DNA from 2 places in the Shewanella sp. GD04112 genome. Region 2 is predicted to be linked to the other one. Evidence: predicted binding sites of a transcription regulator. Region 2 holds the regulator's gene; the other holds the start of a gene.

Region 1 (4,425 bases), 1.9 Mb from region 2:
GCGACTTGTTTTACGCCAATTTCATGCTGCGCGCCGCCGAGGTTGAAGAAACAGTAATGGGTACGAGCGCCCTTCTTAATAAATTGGTAGCTCGACACGCCTGAGTCAAAACCGCCCGAAATCAACGACAATACATCTTCCTGTGTCGCCATTGGGAAGCCGCCTAAGCCTTCGATACGCTTAGTCACCATATACAGTTTATCGCCCTCGATTTCGAGGTTAACTGTCACTTCAGGGTTCTTTAAACGCACGCCAATCGCATCGGTAAACTGGTTTAAACCACCACCGACATAACGCTCAACTTCGATAGAGTTAAAATCGTGGGAGCCAGTACGTTTGACGCGCACACAGAAGGTTTTACCGGCAATTTGGTCGCGATATACGGGTAAGACTTGTTGGTAGATATCGTCAACAGAGGTAAAGCTGTATTCATCCACTTGCACCACATGGGCGATCCCAGGAATACAGGCTAAACGCTCACCAAAGGCCTGAGCTAATTCAGGTTTATCATTTGGCACCTTTACCCAAATACGGTCCCATTGACGTTGCACTTTGGCATCTTCATCAACTTTTTTGAGCACGTTACGGATGTTGGTTTCAAGCATTTTGGTGAAGCGCATGCGCACGGGCTTGCTCTTCATCATGATTTCTGGGTACAGCTTTACAATAAACTTCATGGGATTTCCGCGGGCAATTTTGTAAACAGCAAAATTGGTTAAAAGAATAATCGCCGGATTATAACAAACTCACGGCGATTGGCGCACCTGTTTCCACACTCGGACTGCTCGTGGCGTGCGCTTATGCACAGTTGAACTTATAGTCAAAAAATCACAAATAAAAAAGCCGTGAGCAAGTCACGGCGTTTTTATCGAATCACAGGTTTGGATTAAAAGCTATTTACCCACTTGAATTTCTTCGGATTCTTTGGCTTTACCCTGTTCAATTGCAATCTCAACTCGACGATTTCGTGCGCGATTTTCAGGTGAGTCATTGGGCACGATTGGATTATTCGACGCCATACCGACCACTTTCATCCGCTTAGGATCGAAGCCCTTCACTTGCAGCAGCACATCGGCCACCGCCACAGCGCGTTTACTGGAGAGATCCCAGTTCGAGCTATAGAGCTCATCACTTATCTGCATATCATCGGTGTAACCCGATACCGTGATGATCCCCGGCACATCTTTTAGCAATTCGCCGACCGAGCGCACCACGGGTTTAAATCGCGGCTGCAGGAAGCCAGATCCTGAGGCAAATGAGCCCTTCTCACGGATACGGATAATGATTTGCTGCCCAAGTGACTCAATTTCGATCGCCCCATCGGTGATCTCATTATTGAGTTCCTGTGCCATTTTCTTCACTTGCTGATTGATTTTATCCTGCGCCGCCGCGGCTTCGGCCTTCACCGCATCCGCCGTTTCTTGGGCCGTCGCCGAGGCTTCACCGCCCCGCTGTGAACCATTTTGCTGCTGCACACCACCCGCGCTATCGTCTTCACCCGCTTGATAATCCAATACAGGCTCGGTCATTTCGTTGGTTTGTTGGTTAATGATTTCAATCGGCGTGGGATCGGGGCGACCAGGGCGAAACTCCAATGCAATCACAGACGTCCCCTTAGGAATGTCTTTGACTTCGACCTTGTTTTGCACCCCGAAGGCATACTTCATCGAGCCTGCGATCTGCTTAAACTTCATCACGTCCATTTCGGAGAACGACAGCAGCAGCACGAAGAAACACATCAAGAGGGACATCAAATCGGCAAATGTTGCCAACCAGAGCGGCGCTCCGGGCGGTGGACAGTTGCACTTAGCCATGGGCTACTCTCCGTCCGTTGTATCGATTTTCCGCTGTTTTTCAGCAAGATAATTCTTCAAGAAACCTTCAATCACCCGTGGGTTTTGGCCATCTTGAATGGCTAATACCGCATCCATAATCAGGTTGCGGTTAAGCATTTCTTCACCCATGCGTAGGGTGAGTTTATCGGCAATGGGAATACACACCATGTTGGCGACCACGGCGCCGTACAGCGTCGTTAACAAGGCCACCGCCATCGAAGGACCAATCGATTTAGGATCCGACATATTGGATAACATGGCCACCAAGCCCACTAAGGTACCAATCATCCCCATCGCAGGGCCAACGTCACCAAAAGCCCTAAAAATCGCAATGCCGTTGCGATGGCGCTCTTCTGTAAGGGCAATGTCTTTTTCAAGTGCGGCGCGCACCACTTCACCATCGTGACCATCGACCAACATATCGACGGCTTTTTGCATAAAACTGTTGGAAATTTGCGCTTCTTCGAGGGCTAGGAATCCGCCTTTACGGGCGGCGTCCGCCATAGTCACGGATTGCTCGATAAGATCTTCTGGCTTATCAATCTTAAACATAAAAGCTTTGACGGCGATTTTTACCGCCCCCAAAAACTGTTTGAGATTGAATTTCATCATTACGACGAAGAATGAACCACCGAACACGATAAACACTGAGGGGACGTCGATAAAGATTGCCAGGCCGCCGCTGGTCATCATAGCCCAAAGGATAAAACCAAAGCCCCCGACTAGTCCTATAACTGTAGCTAAATCCACAACGGCTCCTCAATATTCGGTATAAACGACATGATACTGACTCTATTCGCAAAATAATACAAAATGTCATCCGCATAGGGATTACACTTTGGTTTTAACCTGAGCCTTACTCTATGATGTCAAAGGATGATTATAAGCATAATGCTATTATTGTCATTTATCGGACAAGCACTAAGCAAGTTTAGCGACAATTTCTATTTTCTGAAAAAAATTCAGCAACAAAGCGTGCTATTGAGCAAATATCCGTCGACTGAATTTGACCCTTGAGTCGCCCTGATATACCTTGTGTCCGCTCTTTCAAAGGAATTATTAACGTGGCGAAGAAACCCGAAAATCTCAGTTTTGAAGAATCCCTTGGTGAACTCGAGCGCATCGTTGCCGAATTAGAACAGGGCGATGTCTCTCTGGATGATGCGTTAAAACAATTTGAACGTGGCATCAATCTGGTGCGTAACAGCCAAGCAAAACTCGAGCAAGCTCAGCAAAAAGTGGCCATTTTACTCAAGCAGGATGAAAATGCGCCCCTCTCTCCCTATGCCGTTGAGGGCGAATAAGCGTGTTAGTCAATGCAATAAAAGAATATCAACTACGGGTTGATGACCAATTAAAACAACGTTTCAGCACACTCGAAGACACAGCGCCGCAATTAAAGGCCGCCATGACCCACGGCGCGCTGTTAGGTGGTAAGCGTATTCGTCCCTTCTTGGTTTACAGTGTGGGGCAAATGTTTGGCGTGTCGCTTGAAAAGCTCGACGCCTGCGCCGCCGCCATTGAGTGTATTCATGCTTATTCGTTAATCCATGACGATTTACCCGCCATGGACGATGACGACCTTCGTCGTGGTCAGCCCACAGTGCATATCGCCTTCGATGAGGCGACCGCCATCCTTGCTGGGGATGCTCTGCAAACCTTAGCCTTTGAAATTGTTACCGAAGCAGTACCAGGGATCAGCAGCGAGCAACATATCGCCATGGTGAGAGCGCTGGCGAAAGCCTCGGGTTACCGTGGTATGTGCGGCGGCCAAGCGATTGACTTAGCCTCAACCGATAAGCTCATCGACCTTAAGGCCCTAACTCAACTCCACAATATGAAAACGGGCGCCCTTATCAGCTGCGCAGTTGAGTTAGCCTTGATTGCCGCTAATGCGCCAAAAGATGAATATCAGACTATGATGGAATTTGCCCATGCGGTAGGACTTGCCTTCCAAGTGCAAGACGATATTCTGGACATCATTGCCACCACGGAAGAACTCGGCAAACCCCAAGGCTCAGACGCCGAGTCCAATAAGAGTACTTTTCCGCAACTACTTGGACTGCAAGGCGCCAAAGATACCGCCGCGCAACTGATCCAAGAGGCACTATCAGCGCTGGCTAAATTGCCATACAATAGCCAGTTAATCGCAGACTTCGCCCGCTATATCATTGAGCGAAGAATATAATAAGAGACGAAGTATCTCGCTATGAGTTTGGACATTTCACAGTTTCCCGTGTTGGCTCAGGCCAACACTCCTAATGAACTCCGCCAGCTTCCTCAGGCCCTGTTACCTCAATTGGCCGATGAGTTGCGGGAGTTTCTTCTTAAGTCCGTTGGCATGTCCAGCGGACATTTTGCCTCTGGACTCGGCACAGTCGAACTGACTGTTGCCCTGCATTATGTCTATAACACCCCGTTTGATCGTTTGATTTGGGACGTTGGCCACCAAGCCTACCCCCATAAAATCCTCACTGGTCGCCGCGACAGAATGCACACCATTAGGCAAAAGAACGGTTTACACCCTTTCCCTTGGCGGGAAGAAAGTGAATACGACACCTTTAGCGTCGGACACTCTGGCACATCCATC
Region 2 (4,425 bases):
TCGCAGTCACTTTTGCAGGTGCACCGCCTTTACCGTGTAACTCATCGAGGAGACGCTCGAACTCATCTTCAGTGATTTCGTCCGAATCAACCGCTGGAGCGGCAGGTTTGGGGGCCGCGGCAACTGCTTCAGCTTTTGGCTTGGCAGGCTCTTCCACTTTACCTTTAAACTTACCAGAACCGTGCAGCTCATCGAGCAGCGCTTCAAACTCGTCATCGGTAATATCATCGCTAGCGCTTGCGGATGTCGCTTGAGGCTTATTTTGCACCGCAGGGGCAGCATCGGCTTGTGGAGCAGAAATTCCTGGGCCTTTTCCGGCGCCGTGCAACGCATCGAGTAATGCTTCAAACTCCGCTTCATCGATTTCATCGATACTGGAATCTGAAAGCTCTGATTTCTCAATCGGCATTTCTTCAACGGCGGCAACTTCAACCACTGTTTCTATGACAGGTTCGGGCTCAGGTTCTGGCAATGGTTCAACTTCGGCACTACTTTGACCTGACTCGGAAGGAAGCGGCTCACCGGAGCTGAGCATTTTCAATTTAGCCAATAATGCAGGATCTGCTGGGTCTTGTTGCTCGCCTTGTTGGGTTTGAGCAAACATAGTGTTAATCGCATCGACAGCCTGAAGAATGATGTCCATTAACTCTGCGGAGACACTGCGCTTGCCAGTGCGTAATAAATCGAAGGTGTTTTCTGCTTCGTGACAGACATCCACCATGGGAGTGAGACTAAGGAAACCCGCACCGCCCTTTACAGTATGAAACCCCCTGAAAATGGCATTTAGCAAGTTAGTATCATCAGGATTGTTTTCAAGCGCGACCAGCTGCTCTTGCAGCAACTCAAGAATTTCGCCCGCTTCAATTAAAAAGTCCTGGAGTATCTCTTCATCTACATCAAAGGCCATCAAATTGACTCCCAGTTAGAAACCCAGACTCGACAGCAGATCATCGACTTCATCTTGACCGGTAACGACGTCTTGACGAAGCTCGGCATTCATTATCGGTCCTTCAGCTTCAATATTATTTTTCTGAGTAATCTGACTCTCAATCACGGGTTGCTCACCAAATACTGTCAGCATAGACACCAGATTACTTTCAACTTCCATCACTAGATCGATCACCCGCCGGATCATTTGTCCAGTCAGGTCCTGAAAATCCTGCGCCATCAAAATCTGGTTGAGCAATTCGCGTAAGCGATTGGAATCCAATTCGCTACGTGACATCAAATGCTGCACATTGTGGCAAAGCGCTTTAAAATCGCTCAGAGCGATTTCACGGCGCATCAATTTGTCCCAAGAAGGCATCACTTGTTGAATATTCGCCGTTAATGCATTAGCGAGCGGCAAGCACTCTTCTACCGCATCCATGGTTTTATTCGCTGCTTGCTCGGTCATGTCAATGACATAACTTAGCCGTTCCTTAGCATCGGGAATTTCGGTATTCGCAAGTTCAACCAAACGATTATCAACTTGGAAATCCATTAATGCGCTGTGAAGTTGCCTTGTCAGTTTACCAACTTCATCAAAGAGCTCCCGTTGAAGTGGAGCCGCGAGTTCCCTAAATAAATCATCTGCTTGAGCTTGTTCATTTGCGCTTAATAGTTCAACTAAACGCTGAGCCTTCTCGAGCGTAATGAGCCCTGATGTTTGTGACTTCATAGCTCATCCCTGCTTAAGCGAGTCGTTCGAATATTTTATCTAACTTCTCTTTAAGTGTTGCTGCGGTAAAAGGTTTAACCACATAGCCGTTAACACCGGCTTGTGCGGCAGCAATAATTTGTTCACGTTTTGCTTCAGCGGTAACCATTAATACGGGTAAATGCTTAAGGGAATCGTCAGCCCGAATAGCCTTCAGCAAATCAATACCCTGCATACCTGGCATGTTCCAGTCTGTCACGACAAAATCAAAGTCGCCCTTTTGTAACATAGGCAGCGCAGTTGAGCCGTCGTCTGCTTCTTGGGTATTGTTAAAGCCCAAGTCTCGCAACAAGTTCTTGATGATACGTCTCATTGTCGAAAAGTCATCAACGATGAGAATCTTCATATTCTTGTCCAAGGTTTCCTCCGGTGAGCCGACATTCTGTGCTCAATAAATAATTATACTTATGTCCAATGCTTGAGTTTGCCTTTGAGCCGCAACATTGCCTGACTTAATATCTGGCTAACTCGCGATTCACTTACCTCAAGAATGGCGCCAATTTCTTTTAAATTCAATGCTTCATCGTAGTATAACGATAGCACTAGCGCATCTCTTTCGGGCAATAATTTTATCGCCTCAACTAGTGCTGAATGAAACTGGGTTTCTGCTAACGCTTCATATGTACCATCACTGACATTATCGCTCGAAGTGAGTATATCCTGCGATACGCCTAAGTCTTCTATCCCTATGATTTTACCAACAGAAACATCGTTAAGAATATGATGGTACTCATCGAGCGTCATATCAAGTTTTTCTGCAATTTCTGTGTCGCGTGCATCACGACCCAACACTTGCTCTAACTCATCAATGGCTTGAGCAACTCGACGATTATTACGATGAACAGAACGGGGAACCCAGTCGCCACGACGGATCTCATCCAACATGGCGCCACGGATCCGTATGCCGGCGAAGGTTTCAAACTTTGCACCTTTGCCACCATCAAACTTGGATGATGCTTCTAATAACCCCATCATCCCCGCTTGAAGCAAGTCATCGAGCTGCACTGAGGCAGGTAATCTGGCGAGCAAGTGATGTGCAATTCTTTTAACCAACGGTGCATACTGTTCAACGATTGACGTTTTACTGTCTAAACAAGTATACGCTGCGGCTTTATTCACTCGTTTTTTCCTCTTGAAAATCTGGTCGCTGAACTAAACGCTCAACGAAAAACTCCAAATGCCCACCAGGTTGCTGTGGTACTGGCCAGCTCATGATTTTATTCGCTAGGCCATGGTACGCAATCGCAGCTGGAGACTTAGGATAAGCCTCAACCACTAACTTTTGTTTACGCACTGATTTGCGAAGGTTTTCATCAAACGGAATGGTCGCAACCAGTTCGAGTGCCACGTCCAAGAATCTGTCGGTCACTTTACTGAGTTTAGCAAACAATTCCATACCTTCGCGCAAACTGCGCACCATATTAGCAACAATTTTAAAGCGGAAAACGCCGTGTTCGCGGCTGAGAATTTTGATTAACGCATAGGCGTCAGTGATAGAAGTTGGCTCGTCACAAACAACCACCAACACATCCTGTGACGCACGGGAGAAACTGAGTACCATGTCAGAAATCCCCGCGGCAGTATCCACGATGAGGATATCAAACTGGGTGCGCATCTCACTAAAAGCACGAATTAAGCCCGCATGTTGCGCAGGGCTCAACTCTACCATGCCTTGAGTTCCTGAGGTCGCAGGGACAATGCCTATGCCCTTAGGACCACGGACGATAATATCATCCAGCTCAGCATCGCCAGAGAGTACATGGGAAAGGTTACGTTCAGCACGGATCCCTAACATGACATCGACGTTTGCTAAGCCTAGGTCGGCATCAAGCACTAAGACACGCTTGCCCTTTTCGGCTAATGCTACTGCGGTATTGATAGACACGCTGGTTTTACCCACGCCACCTTTACCACCCGTAACCGCGATTACTTTCACTTTTTCGTTATAGGGTTGATTCATCATACGTAAACCACTTGCTTGATCCAGGGTCATAACTCTACTCAAATGCACAGGTCATATTATCTGACCACGCTGTGTCTGGTAACGATTGTTGTTCAGTGTTTTCTAAGGCCGCTAACGCCTGCTCTGCGAGCAATAAAGTATCGGCAACTTTCATATCTTCGGGCACTCGCTGCCCATCCGTAACATAACTTAATGGCAACCCACTTTGGATCAACACACTTAATGCACCCGCTAACGACACGGACTCATCGAGTTTGGTGAGTACAACACCAGATAATGGAATGCGTTTAAAGTGATTTACAGCATCCTGTAGCACACGGCGCTGTCCTGTGGCAGACAGTACCAGATAACTGCGGATAGGTATTCTGCTATTTGCAGTTAAATTATCAAGTTGCTGGTAAAGCCGCATATCTCGTTGGCCCATTCCTGCGGTATCTATCAATACTAGCTTGCGATTTCTGAACTGATACAGTATTTGCTCTAGCTCAGCAAGATCATGGGCTTGCTTAACTGGGCATCCCATAATTTTGCCATAGGTGGCCAATTGCTCATAGGCGCCAATACGATAATGATCTGTCGTGATCAAGGCGACTTGATCCGCACCATGATGGGCGGCGAAACGAGCCGCTAATTTGGCTAAAGAAGTGGTTTTGCCTACACCCGTTGGGCCAACCAGCGCTACAACGCCACCTTGCTTAACGATATCATCGCCTTGATTATCAAGCATATTAGCTAGACTTTGTGGCAAGGCACGAACTAATTC

Evidence for each region. The regulator FliA, encoded in region 2, starts transcription of late flagellar genes. The targets are predictions, from matches to a motif close to CTAAAGNTNNNNNNNNNNNNGCCGATA.
Region 1: a site for FliA is predicted at 2,744-2,770, ahead of pomA (flagellar motor protein PomA). Genes of this name have one in related genera too.

What each region holds. Positions count from the first base shown of each region.
Region 1 is NZ_JAOEAL010000001.1:3,417,930-3,422,354, forward strand. Features, by position in the region: gene thiI (tRNA uracil 4-sulfurtransferase ThiI) at 1-677, opposite strand, end outside; gene N7386_RS15140 (flagellar motor protein MotB) at 894-1,814, opposite strand; gene pomA (flagellar motor protein PomA) at 1,818-2,585, opposite strand; gene xseB (exodeoxyribonuclease VII small subunit) at 2,900-3,139, shown strand; gene ispA ((2E,6E)-farnesyl diphosphate synthase) at 3,142-4,023, shown strand; gene dxs (1-deoxy-D-xylulose-5-phosphate synthase) at 4,045-4,425, shown strand, end outside.
Region 2 is NZ_JAOEAL010000001.1:1,519,678-1,524,102, reverse strand. Features, by position in the region: gene N7386_RS06800 (chemotaxis protein CheA) at 1-907, opposite strand, end outside; gene N7386_RS06795 (protein phosphatase CheZ) at 923-1,660, opposite strand; gene cheY (chemotaxis response regulator CheY) at 1,674-2,057, opposite strand; gene N7386_RS06785 (RNA polymerase sigma factor FliA) at 2,105-2,818, opposite strand; gene N7386_RS06780 (MinD/ParA family protein) at 2,811-3,692, opposite strand; gene flhF (flagellar biosynthesis protein FlhF) at 3,697-4,425, opposite strand, start outside.